Regions from separate parts of the Luteibacter sp. HA06 genome, predicted to be linked through region 3. Evidence: predicted binding sites of a transcription regulator. Region 3 holds the regulator's gene; each other region holds the start of a gene.
What was found. Region 3 encodes FliA, which starts transcription of late flagellar genes. Its sites were predicted from a motif close to TAAAGTTTNNCNNNCNNNGGCCGATAA; they were not measured.
Positions count from the first base shown of each region.

Region 1: ACVWWJ_RS17600 (HD-GYP domain-containing protein) is a predicted target of FliA. The motif match lies at 2,272-2,298, and genes of this name have one in related genera.
Region 2: ACVWWJ_RS17000 (STAS domain-containing protein) is a predicted target of FliA. The motif match lies at 1,291-1,317, and genes of this name have one in related genera.

Region 1 covers NZ_JBSSDZ010000001.1:3,819,895-3,830,470, forward strand. Annotated here, with positions in the region: gene ACVWWJ_RS17595 (putative bifunctional diguanylate cyclase/phosphodiesterase) at 1-904, opposite strand, end outside; gene ACVWWJ_RS17600 (HD-GYP domain-containing protein) at 901-2,133, opposite strand; gene msrA (peptide-methionine (S)-S-oxide reductase MsrA) at 2,370-3,044, shown strand; gene hutU (urocanate hydratase) at 3,171-4,844, opposite strand; gene ACVWWJ_RS17615 (hypothetical protein) at 4,943-5,383, opposite strand; gene ACVWWJ_RS17620 (alkaline phosphatase family protein) at 5,441-6,703, shown strand; gene ACVWWJ_RS17625 (putative signal transducing protein) at 6,713-7,105, shown strand; gene ACVWWJ_RS17630 (biliverdin-producing heme oxygenase) at 7,106-7,810, shown strand; gene ACVWWJ_RS17635 (GAF domain-containing protein) at 7,803-9,353, shown strand; gene ACVWWJ_RS17640 (arginyltransferase) at 9,398-10,099, shown strand; gene ACVWWJ_RS17645 (cobalamin-binding protein) at 10,138-10,576, shown strand, end outside.
Region 2 covers NZ_JBSSDZ010000001.1:3,675,487-3,686,062, reverse strand. Annotated here, with positions in the region: gene ACVWWJ_RS17010 (contact-dependent growth inhibition system immunity protein) at 317-805, opposite strand; gene ACVWWJ_RS17005 (DUF4926 domain-containing protein) at 854-1,021, shown strand; gene ACVWWJ_RS17000 (STAS domain-containing protein) at 1,374-1,691, shown strand; gene ACVWWJ_RS16995 (response regulator) at 1,702-2,064, shown strand; gene ACVWWJ_RS16990 (chemotaxis protein CheA) at 2,118-4,097, shown strand; gene ACVWWJ_RS16985 (chemotaxis protein CheW) at 4,369-4,884, shown strand; gene ACVWWJ_RS16980 (methyl-accepting chemotaxis protein) at 4,936-6,651, shown strand; gene ACVWWJ_RS16975 (CheR family methyltransferase) at 6,655-7,527, shown strand; gene cheD (chemoreceptor glutamine deamidase CheD) at 7,524-8,183, shown strand; gene ACVWWJ_RS16965 (protein-glutamate methylesterase/protein-glutamine glutaminase) at 8,240-9,340, shown strand; gene ACVWWJ_RS16960 (methyl-accepting chemotaxis protein) at 9,574-10,536, shown strand; gene ACVWWJ_RS16955 (STAS domain-containing protein) at 10,548-10,576, shown strand, end outside.
Region 3 covers NZ_JBSSDZ010000001.1:1,333,942-1,344,517, reverse strand. Annotated here, with positions in the region: gene ACVWWJ_RS06015 (chemotaxis protein CheW) at 1-362, opposite strand, end outside; gene ACVWWJ_RS06010 (hypothetical protein) at 359-928, opposite strand; gene ACVWWJ_RS06005 (ParA family protein) at 928-1,716, opposite strand; gene motD (flagellar motor protein MotD) at 1,716-2,657, opposite strand; gene ACVWWJ_RS05995 (flagellar motor protein) at 2,654-3,394, opposite strand; gene ACVWWJ_RS05990 (chemotaxis protein CheW) at 3,396-5,465, opposite strand; gene ACVWWJ_RS05985 (protein phosphatase CheZ) at 5,473-6,117, opposite strand; gene cheY (chemotaxis response regulator CheY) at 6,128-6,529, opposite strand; gene ACVWWJ_RS05975 (RNA polymerase sigma factor FliA) at 6,584-7,315, opposite strand; gene ACVWWJ_RS05970 (MinD/ParA family protein) at 7,312-8,187, opposite strand; gene flhF (flagellar biosynthesis protein FlhF) at 8,250-9,602, opposite strand; gene flhA (flagellar biosynthesis protein FlhA) at 9,620-10,576, opposite strand, start outside.

The sequences.
Region 1 (10,576 bases), 2.5 Mb from region 3:
CGCGAACGCTCATGTCGAGGTCGGTGAGCAGCGCGGTTTCGGTGATCTCGATGATCGCCGATTCCGGCGGCACGCCCCAGATTTCCAGCGCACCGAGCATCTGTTCGGCAAAACCCTGTTCGACGAAGACACGTGGCGAGAGATTGATCGCCACGTCGAGCGGACAGCCGCCGCGGTGCAGTGTTGCGGTGTGTCGTAGCGAAGCGTTGAGGCTCCAGCGGGTCAGCGGCACGATGAGGTCGCTGCGCTCGGCGAAGGGAACGAAATCGGCCGGGGCCACTTCCACACCGGAGCGCGTGTTCCAGCGCGCCAGCGATTCCACGCGGACCACCGCGCCCGAACGCAGGTCGCACAGCGGCTGGAATGCGACGTGCAGGCGGTTGGCGTCGATGTCTTCGCGCAGCTCGCCATAGAGGATTTCGATTGGCGTGACGTCCTGCTGGTAGACCGCGAACGGCTCGCCCACGCGAAGGGCCTCGTCGTGCGCCAGCTCGGCGCGACGGTAAAGCAGCTCGGCCGTGGTGCCGTGCTCGGTGTACAGCGTGACGCCGATCACGGCACGGCCGTGCCAGGGACGCTCGCCGCGAAGCAGCGGCGCGTCGAAGGCACCGACGATGCGCGTGGAAGCGAGCAGCGCGTGCGTGCGGTTACGAATGGACGGCAGCACGGCGACGAAGGTGTCGTCGCCGGCGACGAAGATCTTGTCGACGTGACGCACGGCGTCGACGATCCGTTCGCGGGCGGCGAGCATCACTTCATTGCCGAAGTCGAAGCCGAAGCGCAGCTGCGCCTCGCGCATGCCTTGCAGGCGAATGACCAGGACAGCGCAAAGACCCTCCGCGTTTACCGCGCGATCGAGGATGGCCTGGATGGCCGGCAGGATATGTGAGCGCTCGCTGGTCATGGCAGGAAATACTCCCTCGGCTCGATACCGAAACTGCCGGCGGCCAGTGTGCGCAGAATCTCGCGTCGGACACCATCGGTCTGGCGCATGAGATCCACGATGATGAATTCGTCGAGATGGGTCTTGTCGGTACGGGTCAGGATCGCCACGCGCGGCTGCAGGCGGCGTGCCTGGTTCTGCACCATGACGATAGAGACCTCGCCGGTATTGAGCTCGACCAGGGAGCCGGTGGGGTAGACACCCAGGCAGGCCTGGAACTGCTCCACCAGCTCGCCCTGGAACTCACGATCGCGGCCCGAATAGATCTGCCGGATCGCCAGGTGCTGCGATACCGCCGGCCGGTAAGGCCGCGGCGTCGACATGGCATGGTAAGTGTCGATGATGGCAGCCATGCGACCGGCCAGCGGGATCTCCGTGCCGGCCAGGCCCTGCGGGTACCCGCTGCCGTCGAAGCGCTCGTGGTGGGTCAGCACCATGTCGCGGACTTCGGTGTCGGTTACACCGGAGTGATCGAGGATGGCGACGCCCTCATTCACATGCTGGCGTGCGAGCTCCCATTCGGCATCGTTGAGCGGGCCGCCGCGCTCGAGCATTTCCTCGGGCAGCTGCGACTTGCCCACGTCCAGCAGAAGGCCGCCCGCAGCGAGGCTGACGATGGCATCGCCGGTAAAGCCCATGTGCCGGCCGAAGGCGGCAGCCAGCGTGCTGCAGCCGACGGCGTGCTGGTAGGTATAGCTGTCGCGCTGGCGCAGGCTCTGCATCCAGAAGAAGGCGTCGCCGCTGCGCAGCACGCTCTCCACCATGGGGCGCACGGCGTTCTCCACGGCTTCCGGATCGATCACCCGACCAGCCTGGATATCTTCGATGATCTGCTCCGCGAAGCTGGCCACGGTGTCAAAAGCCGCGCGCGCACGCGGCATCTCGTCGTCGAAGGAGGCGGTGTCGTTGTAAGCGTGCCGGGTGACCAGGCGGGTATTGAGGACCGGGCGGGCGCTTGCTGTGCGGAGCGGCGCGACCACGGCGACCCGCGCCGGGGTGACCTTCCGATGGAGGTCGACGAAAACGTACTTGCAGAAGCGCCGCAGGGACTCGATGTCCTCGTAGGAGGTGATCGGCACCCCCTGCAACGGAAAGGGCGTGTCGGACCAGTCGCAATCGAGACGACTGACGTACATGCCGATCTCCAGATCGGTCACGAAGACGCGTCTCTCCACCAGGTCGTACGCCACTGTTTCCCCCTGCCTCCATCAATGCGCTGCCACCGCGGCGGGCAGATTGGTCATATAAACGTGGACATGGCGTCAATGCCCATTCCACTATTTTGCCGAATTCGTGCCGCTTTTTCTCGACCCACGGTCGCTTATCCGTTATCGGCGGGCCAGCCGTTAACTGTAGCGGGAAGGCGTGTCAGATTCCTGCGACTGGTCCGGTCTTATCTGGCAGGCCCCCTCCCCCGGAGATCAGCATGAACCGCCGTTCCCTGCTTGCACCGCTCCTGATCGCACTCACGGCCTGCTCCGCGGCCTCCGCCCGCGACGAAGGCGTTCGCCTGCCCGCCCCCACCGTGGACGCCGCTGCGGCGAAGGGCGACGCCACCGCCGTGTTCGCCGGTGGTTGTTTCTGGGGTGTCGAAGGCGTGTTCCAACACGTTCGCGGCGTGAAGAGTGTCCGCAACGGCTACACCGGCGGCGATGCCGCTCACGCCAATTACGACGATGTCAGCGACGGCGACACCGGCCACGCCGAGTCCGTGCGGGTGGTGTACGACCCGGCGCAGGTCACGTACGGCCAGCTGCTACAGGTGTTTTTCTCGGTCGCCCAGGACCCCACCCTGCTGAACCGCCAGGGGCCCGACTCGGGCACGCAGTATCGGTCGGCGGTGTTCTACGCCACGCCGGAACAGAAGAAGGTAGCCGATGCCTATGTGGCGCAGCTGACGGCGGCGCACGCCTTTTCCGCGCCGATCGTGACCCAGGTGACGCCGTTGAAGGCGTTCTACCCGGCGGAGGACTATCACCAGGATTACATGCGGTTGAATCCGGATGCCGCTTACATCGCGATCAATGACCGGCCGAAGGTGTTGGGCCTGCAGCGGATTTATCCGGAGCGGTATGTGGCTTCGTGGGCTAATGGGCGGTGAGGTAGTCCCCAATCGCCGCTGAAGCGGCTCCCACACAGAGCTGGCTCCCACACAAAGCCGGCTCCATGTGGGAGCCGCTTCAGCGGCGATGCTCGTCATGTGGGAGCCGCTTCAGCGGCGATGCTCTCAACCCACCATCGGCAAATTCAGCCCCTGCTCCTTCGCACACGCAATCGCATCCTCATACCCCGCATCCGCATGGCGCATGACGCCCGTGCCGGGGTCGTTCCACAGCACGCGCGCCAGTCGCTTGTCCGCCGCCTCGGTGCCGTCGGCGACGATCACCACGCCGCTGTGCTGGCTGTAACCCATGCCGACGCCGCCGCCGTGATGCAGGCTGACCCAGGTCGCGCCACCGGCCACGTTGAGCATGGCGTTGAGCAGCGGCCAGTCGCTGACGGCGTCGCTGCCATCGCGCATGGATTCGGTTTCGCGGTTGGGGCTGGCCACCGAACCGGAGTCCAGGTGGTCGCGGCCGATCACGATCGGTGCCTTCAGCTCACCGTTGCGGACCATTTCATTGAACGCGAGCGCGAGACGATGGCGCTGACCGAGGCCAACCCAGCAGATGCGCGCCGGAAGGCCCTGGAAGCTGATGCGCTCACGGGCCATGTCGAGCCAGCGGTGCAGGTGCGGATCGTCGGGGATCAGCTCCTTCACCTTGGCGTCGGTCTTGTAGATGTCCTCCGGGTCGCCGGACAGCGCGACCCAGCGGAACGGCCCCACGCCGCGGCAGAACAGCGGCCGCACGAACGCCGGCACGAAGCCGGGGAAGGCGAAGGCTTCGGTCAGGCCTTCGTCCTTGGCCATCTGGCGGATGTTGTTGCCGTAGTCGAAGGTCGGCACGCCCATGGCGTGGAAGGCCAGCATCGCCTCGACATGCTTGCGCATGGAGACCTTGGCGGCGTGCGAGGTGCCAGCGGGATCCGACTTGCGACGCTCGAACCACTCTTCCACGGTCCAGCCTGACGGCAGGTAGCCATTGACCGGATCGTGCGCGCTGGTCTGGTCGGTCACGGCGTCCGGACGGACACCGCGGCGCACCAGCTCCGGCAGCACGTCGGCGGCGTTGCCCAGCAAGGCCACGGAGACGGCACGGCCTTCCTTCGCGTAACGATCCAGGCGCGCCAGCGCGTCGTCCAGGTCGGTGGCCTGCTCGTCGACGTAGCGCGTCTTCAGGCGGAAATCGATGCGGCTCTGCTGGCATTCGATGGTCAGCGATGAAGCGCCCGCCAGGCTGGCGGCCAGCGGCTGCGCGCCGCCCATGCCACCCAGACCGGCCGTGAGGATCCAGCGGCCGGCGAGGCTGCCGCCGTAGTGCTGGCGCCCCATCTCGACGAAGGTTTCGTACGTGCCCTGCACGATGCCCTGCGAGCCGATGTAGATCCACGAGCCGGCCGTCATCTGGCCGTACATCATCAGGCCTTTGCGATCGAGCTCGTTGAAGTGCTCCCAGTTCGCCCAGGCCGGCACGAGGTTGGAATTGGCCAGCAGCACCCGCGGCGCATCCGGGTGGGACGGGAACACGCCGACCGGCTTGCCGGACTGGATGAGCAGCGTTTCGTCGTCGCGCAGTTCGCGCAGCGCACGCAGAATGGCGTCGAAGCATTCCCAGTTGCGCGCGGCACGGCCGATGCCGCCGTAGACCACGAGCTCGGCGGGGTTTTCGGCCACCTCGGGGTCGAGGTTGTTTTGCAACATGCGGAACGGAGCTTCCGTCAGCCAGCTGCGGCAGGTGAGTTCGGCGCCGCGCGGTGCGCGGACGGTGCGGGTCGTGTCGATGCGCGTAAAGGCCGTCATCGGGGAGGCTCCGTCGATCCAGGGGAATCGCCGATTATGGGCTTGCCGCCCAGCGCCTCGCCAGCCGCGTCGCAACAAACAACGCGTTAGTTGACTGCTTAGTGCCCGGCGGAGCCCGAATTGGCCGGCGCGGCGCGGCCGTTCGCATCCCGTGTGCGCGGCACGGTCGGGTGGGTGCGCACGGTCGCGTCCTGCTGCGACTGGTAGGTCTGCTGCTGAGCGCGGTCGGCGTTATCCAGCTGGTTGCGCAGGGCAGGATCCGTCGCGGTGCTGCGCTGCTGGTTCATGCTGTTCTGGCGCAGTTGCTGCTGCACGGCGCTCTGGTTCTGCTGGTTGATCACCTGCTGGCGATTGACCTGCTGATTGAACTGCTGGGTGTGCGACGGCACGGCGACAGCGGGCCTGGCGGCAGGCGCGGGCTTCGCCGGTGCGGCGGCTGCGGCCGCCCGTGCCGGCTGTGGCGGCGTTTGCGCCGCGACCGACAACGGCGCAGCGATCGTAAGAAGAAGCAGCAGGAACTTGTGAGATGAATTGGTCATGGGACTCGTCCATCATTGGCGGATTGCCTTGAATAAACCGAGCCTACGTCCCCCTTCATGAACGCCACGTCGTCCCTGCTGCAGCGCGCTTTCACTGCGCTTTTCGCGGTGGTCCTGGCCGGTTGCGCCACGCGCCCCGCCCAGCCCGCCACCCCGCCCGTCACGCCCGTGCTGTTGGTCTCGATCGATGCGTTCCGCCCGGATTACATGGACCGCGGTCTCACGCCGAACCTGGTCGCCCTCGCGACGGACGGCGCCCGCGCGCAGTACATGCTGCCGTCGTTCCCGTCGCTCACCTTCCCCAACCACTACACGCTGGTGACCGGTCGCGTCCCCGACCACAACGGTATCGTCAACAACACCATGCAGGACACGGTGCTGGGCAAGTTCAGCCTGTCCAACCACGCCGCGACCAGCGATGGCCGCTGGTGGGCGGATGCCGAGCCGATCTGGGTGACCGCGCAGAAGCACGGCCTGCATACGGCGACCATGTTCTGGCCGGGAACTGAGGCTGCGATTCACGGTGTACGTCCCGACCACTGGATTCCGTTCGACGATTCGCTCACCTCGCGCCAGCGCGTGGACAAGCTGCTTTCGTGGATAGACGAGCCGGGCCCGAAGCCGTCCTTCGACACGCTGTACTTCGACTCGGTGGACCACGCCGGTCATGAGCATGGCCCGGACTCCACCGAGTTGAACACCGCGCTCGGTGACGTGGACGATGCTCTCGGCTATCTGGTGGCGCAGCTGCGCCAGCGCGGTCTCTACGACCACATGAACCTGGTAATCGTGTCCGACCACGGCATGGCTTACGTGCCCAAGGGCAACATCGTCTTTGCCGACGATGCCACCGACCTCAACGCACTGGACGCGGTGTCGTATGGCGTCATGGCGACGTTCAATCCGAAGCCTGGCGTGGACTCGCATGCGGCCGTCGCGCGCCTGCTTGGCCCGCACGAGCACATGCACTGCTACCGCAAGCAGGATCTGCCCAAGCGGCTCGATTACGGCACCCACGCCCGCGTGCCCGCTTTCGAATGCCTGGCCGATACGGGTTGGTCGATCATCAGCCGCGATGGGCTCGCGAAACGCAAGGACCCGATGTCCCTGGGCGAGCACGGATACGACAACCTCGACCCCGCCATGCGCGCCCTGTTCGTCGCCCACGGGCCGGCATTCGCACGCGGCGTGACCGTCGCGCCGTTCCCCAACGTGGACGTGTATCCGCTGATCATGAGCGTGCTGCGGCTGCCCGCCGAGGCCAACGACGGTCACCTGACGGATGTGAAGGGCCTGCTGGCTCCGGCGCAAATCCCGTAGAATCGGCCTATGCGCCAACTCTATACCTCACCCCGCCCGGAAAACATCGACCGGATCGTGTCGCTCCTCACCGAGCACGGCATCGAAACGACCGTCACCAACCGGTCGACCTGGAATCGCCCGACCTACCAGCGCTTCAGCTATTCACAGCGCAACGACAACCGCGATTCGTGGCCGCAGGTATGGGTCCAGAGCGCCGACGACTTCCCCAGGGCCCGCGCCTTGCTGAAGGACATCGGCATCGAGCCGGTGGTGCGTTTCCAGGAAGAACTGCAGATGCACCGCTCGCCGGACCTCCGGCCCAAGCCGCAGCGCACCGCATCACGCGTGCGCCTGATGGCCCTGGCCATCGTCGCCGGCGTCGTCGTGGTCGTGGTGCTCAAGGCTGTCCAGGTGCTCTGAGTGGCCGGCGCCGCCGGTGTGACGCCCGCCCATCTTGTCCTGCGCGAAGCCACCCGGGATGCCCACGAGGCGGCCGAGGCGACGGCGGGCATGCGGCTTTTGCTGGCCGGTGAGCTGGGTGAAACCGGCTACGCCGCGTTGCTGCGGGCGCAACTGTCGTTATTTCGCAAGTGGGAAGCAGCGCGTTCCAACTGGCTGGCCGGGTTAACCGAGTGGCGGTACACGTCGCGGGCGACGCTGATCGAAGCCGACCTCCGTGAGAGCCGCTTCAGCGGCGACGCCCCTTGTGGGAGCCGCTTCAGCGGCGATGCTCTTTCCCTCTGTGGGAGCCGCTTCAGCGGCGATGCTCTTCCCCACGAAACCGCGACCCTGATCGCCGATAAATCGGCTCCCACAGTTAGTTTGGCTCCCACACTCAGCTCGGCTCCCACAGGAGGCAACGCCAACTGGGGCGAGCTCTACGTCATCGAAGGCTCCGCCCTCGGCGGCCGCGTCATCGCCCGCCGCCTTCGCGAGCTCTACCCGCAGCTCTCCCACACCTTCTACGCCGTCGGCGAAAACGCTCCCTCGAACTGGCGCCGTTTCCAATCCCTCCTCGACCACGCCCTCCCCGACGCAGCCTCCCAGCAGGCCGCCGTCGAGGCAGCGCGGCGCATGTTCGCGCAATTTCAACAGACGCTGACGGATCCTGCGGTCCATGACTGACCTGCCCGACCTGACCGCCTGCGACCGCGAACCCATCCATATTCCCGGCTCCATCCAGCCCCACGGCGTCCTTGTGGTGGTGGATGCGCAGACACGGGCCATCCTGCAGGTGAGCGAGAATGCCGCCGACGTGCTCGGTGCTGCGCTCGAAGCCACGCTGGATGCTCCGCTCGACGACGTCGTCACGCTGCCTGCGGATCTATTCGAGAACGACTTACGCCCCGCCCAAAGCGCCTGGGTTCCCGTCGCGTTCCCCAACGCGACCCATGAGGCCACGTGGTACGCCTGCGTGCATGCCTACGACACGCGCTGGATGATCGAAATCGAGCCACGCGCCGCTGACTTCGAAGAAAGCCCGAAACGTGTCGGTCGCGATCTCGCCCGTAGCCTCGAATCGGACAACAGCGTCGAACGCGCCGCAGCCCGCGTCGCGCGCACGGTGCGCACCCTGCTCGGCTACGACCGTGTCATGGTCTATCGCTTCGATCACGACTGGCATGGCGAAGTGGTGGCGGAAGCCCGCAAGCACGACCTCGAGGCCTACCTCGGCCTGCACTACCCCGCGACGGATATCCCCGTGCAGGCGCGAGCACTCTACCTGCGTAACCGCGTGCGCCAGATCAGCGATTGCCGCTACGTGCCGTCGCGCATCATGCCGGCCTACGACCCGGAAACTGCCGCAGCGACCGACCTCAGCGACGTTTCGCTGCGAAGCGTCTCGCCAGTGCACCTGGAATACCTCGGCAACATGGGCGTCACCGGCACCCTGGTGGCGTCGATCATCACCCACGGCAAGTTGTGGGGGCTGATTTCCTGTCACCACTACAGCCCGTTCTTCGCCGACCACTGCATGCGTGAAGCGGCCGACGCCATCGCAGGCGCCTTCGCGACGCGCGTGGCGGCGATCGAAGAGCTGGCTACGATCGAAAGCGAGAGCGTTCTGCTTACGGTGCGCGAGAAGCTGATCACCGCCTTCCATGAGCGCGACCGGATCGACCCGGAGCTGCTTGCCTCGCTCGCGCCGGAGCTGCTTGAAGTCGTGGACGCCGACGGTGTCGCTCTCTTTGTTGGCAACCGGGTGATGCGTTATGGGCAACTGCCGGAGGACGTGGCCTTGCTGCGGATCAAGGAGCTTGTCAGCGATAATGAGGCCCATGGCGTCAATGGAAAAGCAGACGGCGACGTGGGAAAGAACGCCGGCGCGGTAGGGAGCGTCGTGCACACCGACGAGATCGGCGCCCGCCATCCCGAACTGGCCGATCCGACGATCGCCAGCCTCGCGGCCGGCATCATCTTCATGCCGCTGGCCTTTGGTGTGGACGAAGACGTCGCCATCCTGTGGACACGCGCCGAACAGGTGCGCGACGTCCGCTGGGCCGGAAACCCCGCCCTCGCCAAACTGGAAAACTACCCCGGCGCGCGCCTCTCGCCGCGGCAGAGCTTCGAAACCTGGCAGGAGAACGTCCGAGGCAGGTCACGCCCCTGGTCGCCACTTCACGTCGACTCCGCCCGCAGCCTGCGCACCCTCATCCAATCCATGTAACACCCCGCGATGACGCCGCCCGGCCTACGCGCTATAACATCCCCATGACCGACCGCGTTCGCCTGTTCCAGACCTTGCCGCACACCTGCGGCTACTTCGCCGAGCGGACGGCGCAGAACCTCGTGGTCGATCCTGGCGCACCCAACCTCGATAAGCTCTACGGCCCCGCACTCGCCAAGGGCTTCCGCCGCGCCGGCGGCCACCTCTACCTGCCCCAGTGCGCCGCCTGCCAGGCCTGCGTGCCCTGCCGCATCGACGTCGACCGTTTCGCACCCGACCGAGCCCAGAAACGTTGCCTCAAACGCAACGCCGACCTGACCGTACGAGAAGGCATCCCCGGCTTCACGCCGGAGCGCCACGAACTTTACGAGCAGTACCTGCGCGCACGTCACAGCGGCGGCGGCATGGATGCAGCTGACGCCGAAGATTTTCAGCGATTCCTTGCCGCACCCTGGAGCCCTACCCTCTTCCTCGAGTATTACCTGGGCGAGCGCCTGCTCGGGGTTGCCGTAACGGACATTGCACTGGCGGGGGTTTCAGCCGTCTATACGTTCTTCGATCCCGCCGAGGAAGCGCGTGGACTTGGCACATTCGGCATCCTGCAGCAGGTGGAGTTGGCGAAGCGCCGCGGCATTCCGTACGTGTATCTTGGGTTCTGGATCGCCGGGCATCCAAAGATGGATTACAAGCGGCGGTTCCGTCCGTTGGAGATTCGACGGCACGGGCGTTGGATTGAGATGCCTTGAGGCTTCACAATCGGCGTTTACTCCGAACCGGAACCCCCATGGGCCCGCGCCGTATCGTCTGCCTCACCGAAGAACCCACCGAAACCCTCTATCTCCTCGGTGAGCAGGACCGCATCGTCGGCATCAGCGGCTTCACCGTGCGCCCTACCGAAGCGCGTCGCGATAAGCCCAAGGTCAGCGCGTTCACCAGCGCCAAGGTCGACAAGATCCTCGCGCTGAAACCCGACTTGGCCATCGGCTTCTCGGACATCCAGGCCGATATCGCGCAGGCGCTGATCAAGGCTGGCGTGGAAGTGTGGATCTCCAACCATCGCAGTGTCGAAGGCATCCTCGAGTACATCCGCCGTCTTGGTGCGATAGTCGGTGTTGCTGACAAGGCCGAACAACTGGCCGCCACGCTCGAACGTGGCCTCGACGAAACGCGCGAAGCCTCGGCACGTCTGTCGCGGCGACCACGCGTGTATTTCGAAGAGTGGG
Region 2 (10,576 bases), 2.3 Mb from region 3:
GCGAATTCACGATCCACGCCGCATATAACGTGCTTAACGAAGCCTCTCTTCTTCGTTGGGAAGTCATATGTCTCGGGCTGGCCGGCGTGCCCGGATGCTCTGACAAGTTGGCGATATCCGACGTTGCATCTTTCGCTGTGGGCAGGCTGGAATTTGTGGATATGTCGAGCCCACAGTTGGCTCGTGTTGTCGTGTTGTCGCGTTCCCGAGGCGAAACCGCGTGGTCAACATCGCGAGCGGCCCGAGTCTAGTGTCGGAGTGCCTGAAAAAAGGTCGACGTCAGTCTAAATCAAATCCAGCCCTTCGCGATCTGCTTTCATCTACACCTAGCAAGAGCCGATCGCAAGCCGTCGCCGAGGGCCACATCGGTGGAGGATGTCGCCAATTCGACATACTCAGAAGGCAATACACCATCGCCACTCCATGCCTTCAGCTTCACGTGAACACTCGGCCTGAGTATTATCAGGCCATCCTGACTTCGTACGGAGCACGTGACCATTTTTTTGTAGATAGCAACTTCCGTCCTGCCGCCGAAACGTTCGATGGCGCGCTCAGTCCACGCTTGATTGACCTGCCTTGAATGTTCGCCATCGAAGAAAACAGGGTACTCCTCCATCGTTATCCACCGACTCGCTTCTAAAGCTCTACGTAACGAGTCGCCGAGGATGGACTCAGGCACATCAAGACCATGGAATTCGCACACACCACCAGGATCCCTCCCCATCAGGCCACGCCCCGAATAGGTCTCGACGCAAATGAACCTTTCATTCATGGAGACGCTTGCGGCCTTGGACTCTTTCAACATCTTCTCACTCCCCAGCTACGACCTTGACATTCAACGTCACGCCCTTCGTTGCCACGTATCCCCGTCGAGCAGTTGCGCGCAGGTATGCGCGGATATGTTATCGAGGTTTATAGCTCGCCAGTCGAAGGTTACGAGGTCGAGTTTTCAGACGGGCAAGGGCAGACGATTGCACTCCTTTCGCTGTCCGCATCTCAACTCCGAGTCATTGACACGTAGAAACGAGCGACTACGATCAGGCGACACCGAGCCGGTCGAGTAAAGCTGAGTCAGCTAACTGCAAATATCGCGAGCCTTCCGGATCGGGAAAATGTCGTCTTCGAGATGTGGCAAGGTCCTCGACAGCTGGCCGAGGTATCTCGCGAGCCGTGAAGAGCCTCAAGATCGACATCTACCCAGCTATCGACGGCGGCACATGGAGCCTCGAGCTTGAGCCCTTGATATCTCTCCTGAACCAGGCGGTTGCGAACCTCGCTAGCACCACCCCCTAAAGCTTTTCCCCCCAAGGCCGATAAGACCATCGAACGAACCCCCGGGCGACACGCGCCCAGGGCCGAACCGGTATCGGACGATGGCGAAGAAATCCTCCAAAGACGCAACGCGGGCGCCCCTGGCGCTCGACGCGGACCTGCGTATCGCCGCGGCCCCGGCCTTGCGCGATACCCTGCTCAAGGCGCTGGCCGCCGGCGATGCCGTCGAACTCGACGGTACCGCGGTGGCCCAGGTGGACACGTCGGCCCTGCAGCTGCTCGCGGCGTTTTCCCGCGATGCGCGTGCGGCCGGGCTTCCCGTGACCTGGACCGGTGCCAGCGACAGCCTTCAGCGCGGCGTGGCCGTGCTGGGCCTTGACTCATTGATTGAACTGCCGGCTCGCGCCGGCGTGAACTGAAGGTGCTCCGATGGCTAAGATTCTTGCGGTAGACGATTCGGCTTCCATGCGCAGCATGGTGGCCTTCACCCTTCGCGGCGCCGGCCACGATGTCGAAGAGGCCGACAACGGCCAGGCGGCACTCGATTCGGCAGCCGTGCACAAGTTCGACCTGATCCTGGCCGACGTGAACATGCCGGTTATGGATGGCATCACGATGGTTCGCGAGATCCGCACCCGTGCGGACTACCGCGGCATCCCCATCCTCATGCTCACCACCGAGTCGAACCCGGAAAAGAAGATGGAAGGCAAGGCGGCCGGTGCGACGGGCTGGCTGGTCAAGCCGTTCGATCCGGACCAGCTCCTGGCCACGGTCAACCGCGTCCTCGGCTGATCCCAGCCGCGTCTGTTTCCACCTCAGTGTTCCGGTAATTCCAGGGTCTCCCCATGTCCAAAGTCGATCTGGCGCAATTCCACAAGGCGTTTTACGAGGAGAGCCTCGATGGTCTCGACGCCATGGAGCAGGCCCTGCTCGCCCTGGACGAGGGCGCCGAGGATCCGGAGCTGATCAACGTGGTGTTCCGTGCCGCCCACTCGATCAAGGGCGGTGCGGCCACGTTCGGTTTCACCGAGGTCGCCGCCTTCACCCACGTCGCCGAGAACCTGATGGACGAGGTCCGCAGCGGCCGCCGTCCGATGGCGAAGGCCGTGGTGGAACTGTTGCTGCGATCGGGCGACACCGTGCGCGACATGCTTTCCCTGTCGATGACCGGTCAGCCGGCCGCCACGGCGGAAAGCCAGGCCCTCTTGGCCGAGCTCTCGGCCATGGTCTCCGGCGTTGCGGTGGCTCCCGTGGCAGCCGCGAAGGCTGCCGCACCGGCCGAGGCGGTCGAAGGCTGGGATATCGCCTTCCGTCCCTTCGATTACCTGCTGAAGTCCGGCAACGATCCGGCGCGCATGTTCCGCGAACTCGAGGCCCTCGGCCCCCTCGCGGTCACCTGCGACGCCAGCAAGCTTCCCGCGCTGGCCGACATGGACGCCGAGTCGTCCTACCTCGGCTGGACGCTGCGCCTCGACGCCGGTGCCAAGCGCGCCGCTGTCGAAGGTGTGTTCGATTGGGTGGACGGCGATTGCGATCTGACGGTCACGCCGCGCCTTGCCGCTCCGGCGCCGGTCGCCGAGGTTGCCGTGGCTGCTCCTGTGGCCGCCGCCGGCCCGCGTGCCGTGCGCGATCCCGCTGCCAACAGTGAGTCGAGCTCGGTCCGCGTCGGCATCGAAAAGATCGACACGCTGATCAACCTCGTCGGCGAGCTGGTCATCACCCAGTCCATGCTCAGCCAGTTCAACGACGGCGTCGATGCCTCGCAGCTTGAAATGCTTCGCCATGGCTTGGCCCAGCTCGGCCGCCATACGCGCGAGCTGCAGGAAAGCGTTATGAGCATCCGCATGCTGCCGATCAGCACGGTGTTCAACCGATTCCCGCGCCTGGTCCGCGACCTGGCGCAGAAGCTCGACAAGAAGGTCGTGCTCGACATGCGCGGCGAGACCACGGAGCTCGACAAAACCGTGCTCGAGAAGATCGGCGATCCGCTGGTCCATCTGGTCCGCAACGCGATCGACCATGGCCTGGAAATGCCGGACAAGCGCCTCGCCGCAGGCAAGGGCGACACCGGCACCCTGCGTCTGGAAGCCTTCCATCGCGGCGGTTCGATCGTCGTCGAAGTGGCCGACAACGGCGCCGGCCTCAATCGCGACGCCATCGTGGCAAAGGCGATCCAGCGCGGCATCATCGCCACCGGCGAAGGGATGTCCGACGAGGCTGTAAGCGACCTGATCTTCGAGGCGGGCTTCTCCACCGCCGCAGCGACTACGGACCTTTCCGGTCGTGGTGTGGGCATGGACGTGGTTCGTCGCAATGTCATGGACCTGGGCGGCACCGTCGCCATTCGCAGCGTGCAGGGCAGTGGCACCACGTTCACCATCACTTTGCCGCTGACGCTCGCCATCATCGACGGCCTCACCGCCGCGGTGGGCGAGGAAATCTACATCGTGCCGCTCGTGTCCATCATCGAGTCGGTGCAGGTCAAGCCGGATACCGTCCGCAGCGTGGCCGGCGGTGGCGAGCTGTTCCGCTTCCGCGACAACTGGATGCCGATCGTCCGCCTGTTCGACGTGTTCGGCTGTGCCGGGCAGCGTCGCGCGGTGGACGAAGGCATCGTGATCGTCGTGGAAGGCGAGGGCACCCGTATCGGCCTGTTCGTCGACGAACTGATCGGCCAGCAGCAGGCGGTCGTGAAGTCGCTCGAAGCCAACTACCGTCGCGTGACCGGTATCTCCGGCGCGACCATCCTCGCCGATGGCTCCGTCGCGCTTATCGCCGACGTCACCGGCCTGGTCCGCATGCAGGCGCGCCGCAAAGCCGCCTGATTGCCAGGACCCCTTTCTGGAGGGGCCCTGCTCTGTGTGGGCTCTGCTCTGTGTGGGAGCCGCTTCAGCGGCGATAGGGCGCTAGCCGCAACCCGGCCCGCTGCCGCGGGATCGCCGATGAATCGGCTCCCACAAGGGTATGGCAAGGGCGTGGCAAAGCCCCATCCCCTGAGCAATTTTCGACAGATTTGCCCTCAAGAACCCACCGCGATGGCCGATACCCCAAGGGAAGGGGTCCCGAACCGCCGATCCGATCCGCCGTGGGAACGACATGAACCAGCAAGCCAGCTCCGCCACCGCCGTGCCTGAAGAGGCCGCGCAGTACCTCACCGTGAACCTCGGCAACGAGGAATATGGCGTCGATATCCTCGCCGTCCGCGAAATTCGCGGCTGGACGCCGGTGACCCGCATTCCCCAGGCGCCCGGCTATGTGCTCGGCGTGCTCAACCTGCGCGGTGCCATCGTGCCCGTGCTCGACCTGCGCCTGCGCTTCGGCCTGGCACGTGAGGAATACACCGCCACCACCGTCACGGTCATCGTGATGGTCAACGGCCGCCAGTTCGGCATCGTGGTCGATGCCGTGTCCGACGTGGTCGAGGTCGCCCCGGGCGACATCCGCCCGGTCCCCGACATGGGTACCACCGTCGACACCGAATACCTGAAAGGACTCACGTCCGTCGCCGAGCGCATGGTGCTTTTGCTCGACGTCGATCGCCTGCTCCAGCCGCAGGACGCACAGATGCTGGAGGCCGCTTTGGCCTCCACGGATGTCAAAGCCGTCGCCTGAGCGTAACGAACGCCGCGTAGCCCTAGCCGCACTTTGCTGATTGGAACCGTGATGAAGAAGTTCAAGTTCAAAGTACCCGCCCTGACCGTTCGCGGCCGCCTCTACGGCGTGCTCGGTTTGCTCACGCTCATGCTCCTGGGTGGTGCGGCCGTCGGCCTGGGTGCGATGCACTTCCAGAACGAAGGCATGCGCCAGATCTACGAGGAAGAGCTTGCTCCCACCGAGACCCTGAGCCGCATCAATACCGACTCGCTGATGTCCTTTGTGGTTCTCGGCGAAGCCGCCAGCAAGGTCAGCAACAAGGACGCGGTGAAGCAGAAGGTCGCCGAGTTCCAGAAGTACCAGGACGAGATGAACAAGCTGAAGGCTGACTTCGTCAAGGTACCGATGTCGGCCGACGTCAAGAAGCTCTACGACAAGTGGCAGTCCACAAACGCCGACTACGACCAGGCCAAGTCGGACATGGTCGACGCCCTGAATCAGGGTGACGAAGGTTCCAGCGACGTGCTCGAACTGCAGGTTCGCCCGCTTCTGATGGACCGCCAGACCCAGCTCGGCAAGCTCATCGAAGCCAAGCGCGACGAAGCCTCGGCCATCTACGCCAAGGAAACCGCGCAGTACCAGACGGTTCGCGCACTCAGCATCGGTTCGCTGGCCATCGGCCTGTTTATCTGCCTGCTGATCGGTGTGCTGGTTGTTCGCTCCATCATCCGCACGCTGTCGCACACCGTGTCGGTCGCGCACCAGATCGCCGAAGGCAAGCTCGGGCACGATATCCAGGTCACGCGTAGCGACGAACTCGGTCAGTTGCAGGAAGCCTTCCGCGCCATGGACGAGCGCCTCAGCGCGATCGTCGGCGAAGTGCGCCACGGTTCGGGTTCGGTCAGCACCGCCGCGCAGCAGATCTCGCGCGGCAACGACGACCTCTCGCAGCGTACGCAGGAACAGGCCTCCAGCCTGGAAGAGACCGCCTCGTCGATGGAGGAAATGACCTCCACCGTGAAGCAGAACGCCGAGAATGCCAGCCACGCCAACCAGCTGGCCCGCGGCGCCCGCGAGCAGGCCGAGCGCGGTGGCGAAGTCGTCGCGCAGACCGTGGTCGCCATGCGCGAGATCAACAGCTCCAGCAAGAAGATTTCCGACATCGTCAGCCTCATCGACGAAATCGCCTTCCAGACCAACCTGCTCGCGCTGAACGCGGCGGTGGAAGCGGCACGTGCCGGTGAGCAGGGTCGCGGCTTCGCCGTGGTCGCTACCGAGGTGCGTAACCTGGCCCAGCGTTCGGCCGGTGCTGCGAAGGAGATCAAGGGTCTCATCAACGACAGCGCGGGCAAGGTCAAGGCCGGTTCCGAGCTGGTCGACCAGTCGGGCAAGGCACTCGCCGAGATCGTCGAGAGCGTGAAGAAGGTGACGGACATCGTCGCCGAGATCGCTGCCGCCAGCTCGGAGCAGTCGGCCGGTATCGACCAGGTCAACCACGCCGTGCTGCAGATGGACGAAATGACCCAGCAGAACGCCGCGCTGGTCGAAGAGTCCGCCGCTGCCGCCCGCGCCATGCACGAGCAGGCCAACGAGCTGAGCCGCCAGGTGTCGTTCTTCCAGATCACCGGCCAGGCTTCCAACACGCCGGCCGCGAAGGCGCCGCGCAAGGATGCCGCCCGCGAAGAAATGGAAACCGTGTTCGCCGCCGTGCGCAGCACGCCAGCGCCGCGTGCCCAGCGTCCGGTCGAGTCTGCCGCTGACGCCGGTGTGTGGAAGGAGTTCTGATCGATGAACGCGCTCGTCAACAACGGCGATGCCGTCGGGCTGGCGGGCGCGACGGGGCCGAATCTCGGCGAGAAAGAGTTCGGTTTCCTGCGTGAGTTCGTGCTGCAGCATTGCGGTATCTCGCTGGGCGATCACAAGCGGCAGCTGGTCCAGGGTCGCTTGCTTCGCCGGCTACGCGCGCTGAATCTTTCGGGTTTCGAGGCGTATTGCGACCTGCTGCGCCGCGATCCCGAGTCGGAACTCGGCGAGCTGGCCAGCTGTATCAGCACCAACGTCACCTCGTTCTTCCGCGAGATGCACCACTACGACATGCTGGTCGACGAGCTGCTCCCGCGCTGGCTGGCGGAGAAGCGCGGCGGTCGGCTTCGTATCTGGTCGGCGGGTTGCTCCACTGGCGAAGAGCCGTACGCGATCGCGATGGTGCTGGCGGAAGCCATCGAGCGGACAGGTCTTCAGATCGACGCGAAGATCCTCGCCACCGACCTGTCACCGCAGGCGCTCGAAGCAGCGCGCAAAGGTGTGTATCCGGTGGATCGCCTCGGTGGCGTGAGCGACGCCCGTCGCAAGCGCTGGTTCCTGCGCGGTGAAGGCTCGTTCGATGGCTTCGTGCAGGTGCATCCGCGTCTACGCGAACTGGTCGCCATCCAGCCGTTGAACCTGCTGCACGAGTGGCCGATGCAGGGCAAGTTCGACGCCATTTTCTGCCGCAACGTCGTCATCTATTTCGACAAGCCGACCAAACAGCGCCTGTTCTCCCGTTATGCCGGCATGCTGGAAAGCCGCGGCTACCTGTTCCTGGGGCACTCGGAGTCCATGTACGGACTGTCCGAGGACTTCGATCTGATCGGCCGAACGGTCTACCGGAAACGCACATGAGCGACACGTTCGTCGCGCAGCCGAGAACCTTCATCGGCTTCGATCCGAAAAGCGTGCTGCCCGGGTTCGAGCACGTCCGCCGCTTCTGGGATCCTGCCCAGGAAGTGGTCACGGTAAAGATCCTGCCGGGCGAGTACTACGTGAGCACCCAGGAAGAGATGATCTCGACCGTGTTGGGTTCCTGCGTTTCGGCCTGTGTGCGCGATGCCCGTCGTCGCATCGGCGGCATGAATCATTTCATGTTGCCGGAACCGGCCGGCGACCGCGACAGCTGGACCTCCACGGTCGGCCGTGCGGCGCGATATGGCAACGATGCGATGGAGCAGCTGATCAACTCCATTCTCAAGGCCGGTGGTCGTCGCGACGATCTGGAAGTGAAGATTTTCGGCGGTGGACGCGTGCTGGCGACGATGACCGATATCGGCCAGCGCAACATCACCTTCGTCCAGCGCTATATCGCGACCGAGAACCTGAAGCTCTGCGCCGCGGATGTGGGCGATATCTACCCGCGCCAGGTGCAGTTCTTCCCGGTCAGCGGCAAGGTGCGCGTGCGCCAGTTGCGCGCCACGCACGACAACAATCTGGCCGATCGCGAGAAACGATACCTCAAGCGATTGGCTGACGATCCGATAAAGGGAGAGGTGGAGCTTTTTTGACGCTCGTCGTCAGTCGTTCCCCCTTACTCATTCCGCCACCCGAGTCGCTAGCGCCCATGCAGAAAGTACGCGTCCTTATCGTCGACGATTCGGCCCTGGTCCGAAAGGTGCTGACGACCATGCTCGAGTCCGATCCGGGCATCGAAGTGGTTGGCACGGCCGCGGATCCGCTGATCGCCCGCGAGAAGATCAAGCTGCTCAATCCCGACGTGCTGACGCTGGACGTCGAGATGCCGCGCATGGACGGCCTGACCTTCCTCGACAACCTGATGCGCCTGCGTCCGATGCCGGTGGTCATGGTCTCGACGCTGACGGAGCGGGGCGCCGACGTGACCCTGCGCGCGCTCGAGCTCGGCGCTGTGGACTTCTTCACCAAGCCGCCGGCGGACCTCGCCAACACCTTCATGGACCACGCGCCGGAGATCTGCGCCAAGGTGCGCCTCGCGGCGGGCGCCAGGCCGCGTGAGCGCGCGTCGGTCAGTAAGCTGGATGTCGCCCCGCGCCTCTCTGCCGACGCCGTGCTGCCGCGCGCACAGACGGCGGGAACGCGCGGTGGTACGCGCATCATCGCCATCGGTGCCTCCACCGGCGGTACCGAGGCGATTCGCGTGGTGCTCGAGGCGATGCCGCCTACGGCACCGCCGATCGTGATTACTCAGCACATTCCCGCGGCTTTCAGCGGTCCGTTCGCGGCGCGCATGGATTCCTGCTCCGCCATGCGCGTGATGGAGGCCCGTGATGGCCAGCCCATCCAGGCCGGTCATGCTTATATCGCCCCCGGTAGCCAGCACCTGCTGGTGATGTGGGACGGCGCGAAGCATGTCTGCCGCCTGCACGACGGTCCGCCAGTCAATCGTCACAAGCCCGCCGTGGACGTGCTGTTCCGTTCCATGGTCGCCAGTGTCGGAGCCGCTGCCATCGGTGTACTGCTCACCGGCATGGGTGACGACGGCGCTCGCGGCCTCGGCGAACTGAAGGAAATCGGCGCGCCGACCCTGGTCCAGGACGAAGCCAGCTCGGTGGTCTGGGGTATGCCCGGCGCCGCCTGGAAAGCCGGCGCCGCCGACGAAATGCTTCCGCTCGACGCGATCGCAGCGCGCTTGCTCGCGCTCGCCCATACACCTGTTTCCGCCGCCGCCTCGCGCGTCGGCACCTGATAGCGAGACGTCATCATGCTCATCCCGAAGAACGACCGAAGCATCGGCTTTGCCGCCAGTGCCATCGCCCTGGTCCTGGTGCTGGTGTTCCACTCGGCCTGGGTCTCCCCGGTCGTGGTGGCGCTCCTGACCGCGACCTGGATCGCGATCAGCCTGCGCCAGGCTGCGCTGCCGGACGTGGAAGTGGTGCTGCATTCCCCGTCCGCGCGGACGAGGCATCGGTACGCGAGGCGATGGAAGATGTGCGTAGCGCCATCGTCGACGAGCTCGGCCACGCCAGCCGCGAACTGCACCAGGCACTCGATCTGGTGCGTGACGCCGTTGCCGAACTCGGCGGTGGCTTCAACGGCCTGTCGCACAAGACCGGCAAGCAGCAGAAGCTGCTCACCGAGATCATCGAGAGCGGCGGCAATGGCATCTCGGTGCAGGACTTCGCCTCCCGCACGGCCGGCCTGCTCGAACACTTCGTCGGCCTCATCGTGCAGCTCTCGCGCGAGAGCCTGCGCATCGTCTACCGCATCGACGGCATGGCCAAGGAAATGGACGCCGTCTTCGCGCTGCTGAAGAACGTCAACACGATTGCCGAAGAAACCAACTTGCTGGCGCTGAACGCGGCGATCGAAGCGGCGCGTGCCGGTGAGTCAGGTCGTGGCTTCGCGGTGGTTGCCGGTGAGATCCGTAACCTCGCGCAGCACAGCAACCAGTTCAACGAGAAGATCGGCACCCACGTCGAGCGTTCGCGTACGGCGATGGAGCAGCTGCGCGAGCTGGTCGGCCACATGGCCTCGCAGGACATGAACGTGGCGCTTTCGGCCAAGGGCGATATCGACCGCATGATGTCGACGATCACCGAATCCAACGCGCGCACCAGCGCCGCCGCCGACGAAGCTGCCTCCATCAACCGTGGTCTCGGCAACGACGTTTCCACCACCATCCGCTCGCTTCAGTTCGAAGACATCCTCAGCCAGCTGCTGCACCAGACGCGCTCGCGCCTGGTCGAGCTGCAGGAGATCACCGCCGACTGCACCCGCGATATCGAAGAACTCGCGTGCGCGCCGGCCGATCCGGCCGAACTTGGCGCCCGCGCCCAGCGCGTCCGCTCGCGCCTGGCCGAGCAGCGTGAGCGTGCCCGCCTGCGTTCGCGTGGTCCCGCCCTCCAGCAGTCCATGGCTGCTGGTGACATCGATCTGTTTTAAGGGAAGCCACCATGTCCATTAACGTGCACAACGATACCGA
Region 3 (10,576 bases):
GTGGCGCGGCCGGGCGGCGGGGGTGCGACATCCGCGGGGTTGAACTCGAGCATGTCGCCGATCACGTCGATGCGCATGCCGACGATGCTGCCGGAGTCGTCGAAGACGATGACGCGCTGGGCGTCTTCATCGGCCACGTCGATGCGGCCTTCAAGGCCGAAGCGGCGACGGCCGTCGAGCACGGGCACGATCTGGCCGCGCAGGTTGACGATGCCGAGGACATCTTCGGGAGCGCCGGGCACGGGCGTGATGTCGCCGCAGCGAATGACCTCGCGCACGCTGGCCAGCGACACCGCATAGCGCTGTCCTTTCAGGGAAAACCCAAGCCAGGCGCCACGCCCGTCGCGGAAGGTATCGGTCACGGGCCCAGCTCCTTTTCCAACCAATCGATCAGCGCCGTGGTAGCTACCACGCCGCATTTGGGTTCTTGAGACATGCCGGCAAGCCATGGACGCGTGGTTGCACCGGTGCGCCATTGAATGGCCGAGGCGTCGAGTTCGACCGGCTCGTCGTTGACGATGCACGCGAGCGCCCAGGCGCGGTCGCCGAGGAGCACCAGCGTAGATGCCTGCGCACCGGCCATGTCGGGCGACAGAATCGCCGCCAGGTCAGCCACGCGTGCTTCACCGCTCGGATGGCGCCAGCGGCCGAGACAGATCGGGTTCGTCGTGTTCGGCGGCGTCAGCGGCGGCATCGGCAGCATGTGGGTTATGTCGGCCATCGGTACGGCGAGACGCACGCCCGCGGCCAGGCACAGCAGGTAGCGAGCGTCGGCCGGTGCCGGCGACTCAGGATTTAGCATCGTCCGCCAGGGATCGATCGAGACGACTTTGACCTCGGCATCAGGCACGGCCGGAGGTAACGCAGGTGTCAGCAATTCCGCCAGGTAGTCGGCGACGATCTGCTCGGCATCCTGCAAGGCGCGCATCACGCGGCCGCGTCCGCGACGGTGGCTGCCGGCAAGGCCAGCAATTCGTCGAGAAGCTGCCGATACGCAAGGCCACCGCGGCGCGCGGCAGGCCACGAGGCCAAGGGCACGCCAGCTGCGCTGGCTTCACGGATCTGCGTATCGGTCGGGATCACGGCTTCGCTGACTCCCTCGCCGTATTTCTCGCGCAGTTGCTCGAGGCAGGCACGCGAGGCATGCGTGCGCGAGTCGAACATCGTCGGGACGATGGTCCGCGGCAGCGGGCGGCCACGCGAGCGCTCGATCATGGACAGGCTGCGCAGCATGCGTTCGAGGCCGGCCAGGGCGAGCGCCTCGGTCTGCGTCGGCACGAGAAGGCGATCGCTCGCCGCAAGCGCATTGACCATAAGCACGCCGAGCGTCGGCGGGCAATCGAGCAATACATGGTCGAAGTCGACGGCGAGTTCAGCAAGCGCCTGGGAAAGAATCAGGCCCATGCCGGGACGCGTACCGAGCTGGCGATCCAGCGTGATCATGGCCGCAGAGGCCGGCAGCACGCTCAGGTGATCCCACTTCGTCGCATGCACGAGGGTACCCGGCGGCAGTGGATTACCGCCGATGCCGAACAGGTCGTAGACGCTGCCATGCGCCCCACCTTCGACACCGATATAGCCGGACAGCGACGCATGCGGATCCATGTCGATCAGCAGCGTGCGCTTGCCGGAGGCGGCGAGCAGACTGCCGAGCGCGACCGTCGTCGTCGTCTTGCCGACACCGCCCTTCTGATTCGAGATCGCCCAGACGCGCATCAGCGAGCCCCTGCTACAGGGTTAGTCACGGGCGCCGCCACGGCGCCGACAACCGGCAAACGGTCAGCGTCGCTGTAAAAGCGCGCCGGCTCGGCCTTGTCGCTCATCACGACGATGAGCACGCGGCGATTACGATTGCGCCCTTCGTCGGTACCGTTGTCGGTGGTCGGGCGGAACTCGCCCCAGCCGACGATGCCGACACGGTGCGGGTCCACGCCGCTCGTGGTGAGCAGGCGCGCGACGGTGGCCGCGCGTGCCGCCGAGAGTTCCCAGTTCGATGGGAAGGTGGCGGTCGCGATCGGCGTGTTGTCGGTGTAGCCCTCAATGCGCATGGCATTCGGGAACGGGCCAAGGATGCCGGCGAGCTTGCGTAGCACGTCTTCAGCGGTGCCCTGCAGCTTGGCCACGCCGACCGGGAAAAGGATATCGGTGCGGACTTCGATCTCGAGCCAGTCCTTGGTCTGGCGCACGCTGACGAGGTTCTTGTCGATCAGCGGCTTCATCGCGCGCTGCACTTCGTCGGAAATCTGGCTGAGGCTGGCGTCCTCGGTCTTGCCGACCGTGGTGTTCGCCGCCGTCGCGGTGTTGATGTTGGCCGATTCCTGGCGCGTGGGCGCCGCGCCCTCGTGGCCGGGCAGCGGCAGGTTGCGCGGCGGAATCGGCACGTCGATCTTGGCGATCGGTGCGGCGACAGGTGCGCGTGACTGGTTCGGCAGCGGCACCTGCGCCGCAGGCGTGGCCTCGCGGATCGGCTCGATCACCTTGCCGGTGCCGTTGAAGGCTTCGTTGATCGACTGCGCCATGACCCGGAACTTGGTTTCGTTCACGGCCGACACGGCGTACATCACCACGAACAACGCCAGCAGCAGCGTGATGAGATCCCCATAGGGGATAGCCCAGCGCTCGTGGTTGATGTGTTCTTCGTGGTGGCGGCGCTTCACGAGAGGTACCCCTGAAGCTTGCTTTCGATGTGCCGCGGGTTGTCGCCCTGTGCGATCGAGACCAGGCCTTCGACGAGGATCTCGCGCATCTGCGAGCGTTGGCGGGCGAGGCCCTTCAATCGCGACGCCATCGGCAGCGCGAGCAGATTGGCCAGGCCGATACCGTAGATGGTGGCGACGAAGGCCGCGGCGATGCCGTGGCCCAATTTGCTGGGATCGGCAAGGTTCTGCATGACCGACATCAGGCCCATGACGGCGCCGATGATGCCCATGGTCGGCGAGTAGGCACCGGCGTTCTCGTAGACCTTCGCGGCCTCGATGTCGGTGTGCTCGCGTGCGTACACTTCCACTTCGAGCACGGAGCGCATGGCATCGGGCTCGGTGCCGTCCACCAGAAGCTGCAGCCCCTTGCGGATGAAGGGATCGGATTCGCGCTCGATCGCCGGCTCCAGGCCGAGCAGGCCCGTACGGCGGGAGATTTCGCTCCAGCCGACGATGCGGCTGACGAGGTTCTCCGATTCGATATCCGGTGGCCGGTACACCCACGGCAGCATGGTCCACGCGCGCTTGAGCACGGGGCCGGGTGTCTGCACGAGCAACGCGGCGAGCGTGCCGAGGAAGACGATAACGAACGCAGCCGGATTCCACAGGGCGTCGAGGCTCGAGCCCTTGAGGATGGTACCCACGATGATGACCACGAAGGCCAGGATCGTTCCGACGACGCTCACGATATCCATGTCAGACAGCCATCCTTAGTGAAGGCAGCACCTGCCCGGCGTCGTCGGCGAGGCCGGCGAGGTCGAGCACGAGCGAAATGCGGCCATCGCCGGTGATCGTCGCACCCGCGACGCCGGGAACATCCTTGAGGAACGGGCCAAGCGGCTTGGCCATGACGTCTTCGCGACCGAGCACTTCATCGACCAGGCAGCCCAGTGTCTGGTGGCCGATGTGCACGACCACGACATGACCGCCCTTCCCCGCCGCGCCAGCCCAGTTGCCGAGGTCGGCGAGCGGAAGCGCGCGCTGCCGGTGCGAGGCGACGATGCGGCCGTCGAGTTCCTGGATCTGCCCCGGAACGAGCTCGAAGACTTCGGTGACGTTGGACAGCGGCAGCGACAGCAGACGATTGCCGACGCGCACCATGAGCACGCGCATGATCGCGAGGGTAAGCGGCACGGAGAGGCGCACCGTGCTGCCGTGGCCGACACGCGAATCGATCGACAGCGTGCCGCCGAGCTCGACAATCTTGGTCTTGACCACATCCATGCCGACGCCGCGACCGGAGATGTCGGAGACTTCGGCCGCGGTGGAGAAGCCGGGACGGAAGACGATCTCAAAGCACTCGCGCTCGTCGAGACGTGCGGCCTGCTCTTCGTCCATCAAGCCCTTTTCCACGGCCTTGCGGCGGAGGACTTCGGGATCCATGCCCTTGCCGTCATCGGTCACGGTGATGACGATGCGGTCGCCGAACTGGCCGGCGGCCAGGCGCACGGTGCCCGAACGCGGCTTACCGGAACGCTCGCGGACATCGGGCATTTCGATGCCGTGGTCCACCGCGTTGCGAAGCAGGTGAACCAGAGGATCGGCCAGCGCTTCCACCACGGTACGGTCGATGTCGGTGTCTTCGCCCTCGGTAACGAGTTCGATGTCCTTGCCGAGCTGACGTGCGAGGTCACGGATGATGCGCGGGAAACGTGAGAACAACTTGCCGACCGGCTGCATGCGCATGCGCAGGACGGCGTTCTGCAGATCTTCGGCGACGCGCTCGAGTTCGCCGATAGCGCGTTCCATCGGGTCGTTCGTGCCACGGGGCGCGAGGTTGGTGAGGCGGTTGCGGACGAGCACGAGCTCGCCTGCGGCATCGACGAGGCTGTCGAGGCGGAAGGTGTCGACGCGGACGGTGGTGTCGGCGGTGGAGGCGGTGCGTTTTTCCGTGGTTGCTGCGGGCTTCATTGGCGGTGAATGCATCGCCGCTGAAGCGGCTCCCACAGGGGGCTTCGCCGATGGATCGGCACCTACGACGGCCGGCGTGTTCAGGGCGCCGGGGGCGGCTGTGCCGTGGATGCTGTCGAGGAGGGCTTCGAATTCGTCGTCGCTGATGGCGTTGGGGTCGGCGGGGGGCATCGCCGCTGAAGCGGCTCCGACAGGAGAATTCGCCGATGAATCGGCTCCCACAATTGCTGTGTCGGCGCCGGGGGCGCCGGTGCCGTAGAGGGAGTCTAGGAGGGCTTCGAATTCGTCGTCGTTGATCGTGGCCGAGGGCGTCGATGTCGGCGCGCGATCGTTGCGCGCGGCGTCGAGCATGGCTTCGAATTCGTCTTCGATCGGATCGTAAGCACGCTGGGACGATGCTGCGGACGAAGCCGACACCGCTGGCGCCGGCGTCGCCGCCGGTGACAGGGCTACCGGTGGCGCCGAACCGGCGCGACCGGGAATCAGCAGGCGGTCGAGCACGGAACGCGGTGCGGGTTCGGCAGGAACGCCCGCGTCGGCCGCACGCATCATATCGTTGAGGAGGTCCAGCGATTCGAGCAACGCATCCATGAAGCCGGGGTTCAATACCACGGCACCGTTACGGGCCTCGTTGAGGAGGTCCTCGGCGCGATGGCACAGCTCCACCATGGCGTTGAGGCCAAGGAAGCCCGCACCGCCCTTCACGGTATGGAACGCGCGGAAGACCGCGTTCAGCAGCTCGGCGTCTCCCGGCGATGCTTCGAGGTCCACGAGCTGTTCGCCCAGGCTCTCGAGCAGTTCGCGTGCTTCGATCAGGAAGACATTGAGTAGCTCGTTGTCCAGCTCCACGCTCATACGGCGCTCAGAACCCGAATTCGCTGAGCAGTCGATCCACTTCGTCCTGGCTGACCTTGTCCGCGGCGGGTGCATGGGTGCCGCCCGCGAGCGAACCGGTGAGGCGCACCAGTTCAATCAGGGACGATTCCACCTTGGCCATGAAGGCTTCAACCTGGGCGACACGCTGGCCGGAGAGATCCTGCCAGGACTGCGCTTCGACCATCTCACCCAGGCCGATGTCGCAGCTCTGCGCGAAATCGCCCACGCGGACGGCGAGCGCCGTAGCGTTCGGCGCAAAGGACGGATCAGCGTGATCGAGCACGAGCACTTCGTCGGCCTGCTTGGCCAGCGCCTGTGCCTGCGGACGCAGCTTGTCGCTGAAGTCGAGGGTGCGGTGCGCTGCCTGGGAGCTCATTTCGAGGACGTCGCGCAGGTGCTTACGCGCATCGCTCATGTTGCCCGGCACGCCATCGCTGGAGATGTCGGAAGCGAGGCGGCGCACCGACTCGTGGAGATCGCGCGCCAGGTGGCCCAAGGCCAGGAACAGGTGCTGTTCACGGCTGCGCAGCAGGCGGTCGAGCGCCTGTTCGAAGGCGACGCTGTCATCGGCATCGAGCAGCTCGCGCAGCTCGGGAACGACCTCGTGGCCGGCGGTAAGCATGGTGTTCATCGTCATTCCCTTAGCCCGCAGCCGCGGCGAGTCGTTCAAAGATCTTGTCGAGCTTTTCCTTCAGCGTGACCGCCGTGAATGGCTTGACCACGTAGCCGTTCACGCCGCTCTGCGCGGCGGCGATGATCTGGTCGCGATTGTTTTCCGCCGTGACCATGAGCACCGGCATCGACTTCAGCGCGGCATCCGCGCGGATGGCGCGAAGCAGGTCGATACCCGTCATGTTGGGCATGTTCCAGTCGGTCACGACCAGATCGAAGGGCTGGGCACGCAGCATCACGAGCGCCGCGGTACCGTCTTCAGCCTCCTGGATGAGGGTGTTCGTAAATCCCAGCTCGACCAGGAGGTTCCTGACGATGCGTCGCATGGTGGAGAAATCGTCCACCACGAGGATTTTCATGTTCTTGTCCAAAACTCGTCTCCGCCTGACTGCGCGTTTCTTACCGGCGACGGCACCGTAATGCCGTCAATGCTTTTCTTTCCAACCTGTCATGCGAGCGCGGAGGCGAATCAGGGCCTGGCCATGGATCTGGCACACCCGCGATTCGCTGACACCGAGTACCGCACCGATTTCCTTCAGGTTGAGCTCTTCATCGTAGTACAGCGACATCACCAGCTTCTCGCGTTCGGGCAGGCCGTCGATGGACTGCGCCAGCGCATCGCGCAAGCCGTCCTGCTCGAAGATCCCTTCCGGACCTGCGGCGTCGGGGTCTGCGACATCGATCGCTGCGCCTTCGTCGCCTTCCGGCGCCGTAAGGCTGAGCAACCGCGCGCTCGCCGCGTCGGCCAGAATCTGGTTGTATTCCATGGCGTCGATACCAAGCCGCTTCATCACCTCGGCGTCTTCGGCATCCCCACCTGTCTCATTTTCGATCTGTCTCGTTACCTCAGCCACCTCGCGCAACTTCCGATGGACGGAGCGCGGGGTCCAGTCCGTCTTGCGCAGTTCGTCCAGCATCGCGCCACGTATGCGGATACCCGCATAGGTCTCGAAACTGGCCGCGCGAGTCGGCGAGTAATTTCTTGCGGCCTCGAGCAGTCCGATCATTCCGGCCTGCATGAGGTCGTTCGCATCCACGCTCGGCGGTAGCCGGCCCATCAGGTGATAGGCGATCCGGCGGACCAGCGGTGCGTGGGTGCGCACCAGTTGATCTGCAGGAATCCGTGTGACTTCAAGGTATTCCGTCGCAACGCTCACAGTGGCAACCCTCCTCCCAGGTGGGACCGCTCGGCGAAAAAGCCGATGCGACCCTGAGCACGGGGTTCGGGTTCACCCCATGTATCGACCGACCTGGCCAGATTCTTGAATCCGACGGCAGATCGGCTGCTCGGCCAGACGTCGACCACGGCCGACTGACGGCGAATGGCCTGGCGCAGGTACTCGTCGTGCGGGACCATCCCCATGAAATCCAGGGAGACATCCAGGAACCGGTTGGCCACCCGCGAGAGCTTCTCGAAAAGCTGGCGGCCTTCCTGGGCGTGGCGAACCATGTTGGCCACGATCCGGAAGCGGTTGACGCCGAACTCGCGGCTCATGACCTTGATCAGGGCGTAGGCGTCGGTCAGCGAGGCCGGTTCGTCGCACACGACCACCACCACCTCATCGGAAGCCGCGGCGAACATGGACACGCTGTCGGAAATGCCGGCCGCGGTGTCGACGATCAGGTATTCAGGGGCGATCGGGTATTCGTCGAACGCGCGGATCACCGCGGCGTGCTCGATGTTCGGCAGCTGGGCCATGCGGCGCGCGCCCGAGGTGGCCGGAATCACTTTCAGGCCGTGCGGCGCCTGGAGGATCAGGTCCTCGATGCGGCATTCGCCCTCGAGCATGTGCCCGAGGTGACGGGTCGGCTGCAGACCCAGCAGCACGTCGATGTTCGCCATGGCGAGGTCAGCGTCGAGCAGGACGACGTCGCGTCCGCCCATGGCCAGGGCCATACCGAGATTGACCGCCACGGTGGTCTTGCCGACACCGCCCTTGCCGCCCGCGATCGCGATGCTGCGTGTGGGGCGACGGTCGTCAAGCCAGTTGAGGCCGGCGGCCTGGGTGCTATCGACGTGTGTGGTCATGAAGGAGTTCACTGCCGTGAAAGAGTGTGCGGTTGCGGTAGTCACGTTCTGCGGGTTCCCGGTCAGGCCAGCGCGGGCGCTGCCGTGCCGAAACGATCGGCAAGGATGGCGTCGTCGGGCTCCTCGTTGCGCTGCTTGAGCAACTGGGCTGCGAGGCAGACCAGCTTGCGCGCATCGGCGGAGGCGATATCTTCAGGTACGCGCTGCCCGTCGGTGGTGTAGTCCAGGGGCATCGCATGACGAATCAGTGCCGACAGTGCGCCGCCGATCAGCGGGGCCTCGTCGAGCTTGGTAAGAATGGCGGTCTGCGGCGACAGTGGCGTGTATGAGCGGATCGCATTGTCGATGGCCTGCGCCTGCGCATTGGCGGCGAGCACCAGGCAGACGCGGAGGTTCGACGTGGCGCGCAGCGTGTCGAACTGCTGCTGCAGCTTGGGATCGTTGCCGGCCATGCCGGCGGTGTCGACCAGCACGGTGTGCTTGCCGCGCAGCTGAAGAAGCACGTTGCGCAGGCTGTCGGCGTCATGGGCGTTATACACGCGCACGCCGAGCAGGCGGCCGTAGTGCTCCAGCTGCGCGCCAGCACCGATGCGGTACTGGTCGGCGCTGATCAGGGCGACGTTGGACGCACCGTGGCGGAGGACGGCGCGAGCCGCGAGCTTGGCGATCGTCGTCGTCTTGCCGACGCCGGTGGTGCCGACCAGCGCAGTGACACCGCCGCCGACCGTATCGAAGTTACGTCCGCTGGTGCGGATGTTGCGCGAGAGGATGCCCAGCGGCAGGTAACGCGCCTGCTCGGAGGTCATGCCCGGCGGCAGCTCGGCGCACAGCGCACGCGCCACGTCGCCGTCGATACCCAGGCGGGTCATTTCGCGCAGGACGCGGGCGCGCAGCGGCTGCTCGCGGTCCATCTGGTTCCAGGCCAGCGTGGAGAGCTGTACTTCCAGCATCTCACGCAGGTTGTTGATCTCGGCGCGCACGCCATTCACGGCTGCATCGCTGTTCGGGTTCGCCGTAGCAGCACGAACCACATCGGCCACACTGGATGCGAGCGCGGCGCTGGACTGGCGCTGCGGCGCATTCGGATTGATCGGGCCACCCTTGGCAGCGCGCTCGACGGCTGCGGCCGTGGCGGCGCGTGCCTGGTCGATGCGAGCGGCGCGGTCGCTGTCACGTGTCGCGCGGATCGGAGCCAGCGCGGCGGCATGCTTGGCAGCGGTTTCTTCCGCGGTCGGCGGCTCGAAGGCAAAGCCCGCTTCGCGGACCAGCGCTTCGTCGTAGTCGAGCGCCGCGATGATCTCGATGCCGTCGTCCATCCGACGCGTGGACAGGATCACGGCGTCCGGGCCCTGCTCATCGCGGACCTGGCGCATGGCCTGGCGCATGTCGGCGGCAACGAATCGTTTGATTTTCATGCGTTAGATCCTCATCCCTATCGACCGAGGGCCGTCACCAGCTTGACGCGACGGTTGTCCGGTACCTCGTTGTAGGCGAGTACATGCAGGTTTTGGGCCACATGCCGCGTGAAGCGTGAAAGCCACGGACGAAGCGCCGGCGAGACCAACAGGACGGCCGGTTCACCCGCCGCTTCCTGACGTCGCGCCGCCTCGGCCACGTTCTGCTGAAGACGATCTGCCAGACCCGGCTCGATAGCCGCGCCGGCGGGACCGCCGCCCTGCAGGGACTGAAGAAGAATCTGCTCCAGTTCCGGCGCCAAAGTAATGACGGGAACCTCAGTTCCGAGACCCGCGATCTCCTGCACGATCTGCCGGCCGAGCGTCACACGCACACTGGCCGCGAGGACGCCGGGATCCTGGCTCTGGCCCGCATGCTCCGCCAGCGATTCGACGATGCCGCGGAAGTTACGAATGGGAACGCGTTCGGCGAGCAGATTCTGCAGCACCTTGACCACCGCGCCGAGCGACAAGCGCTTGGGCACGAGATCTTCGACAAGCTTGGGCGTCTGCTGGGCGAGACGGTCGAGCAGCTGCTGCACGTCCTGGTGGCCGATGAGTTCGTGGGCGTGGTTCTGCAGGATGTGCGACAGGTGGGTCGCAATGACCGTGGCCGGGTCGACCACGGTATAGCCCAGCGTCTGCGCATGTTCGCGCAGGCCCGGCTCGATCCAGACGGCATCCAGGCCGAAGGCGGGATCACGCGTGGCGATGCCATTGACCGTGCCGTGCACGCGGCCCGGATCGATCGCCAGCATGCGCTCGGTATGGATTTCGGCTTCGCCCATCGGCACGCCCATCAGCGAGATGCGATAGCCATGCGGCGAAAGATCGAGGTTGTCGCGGATGTGTACCGAAGGCACGAGGAAGCCGAGCTCCTGCGAGAGCTTGCGGCGCACGGATTTGATCCGCGCCATCAGTTCGCCGCCCTGGGC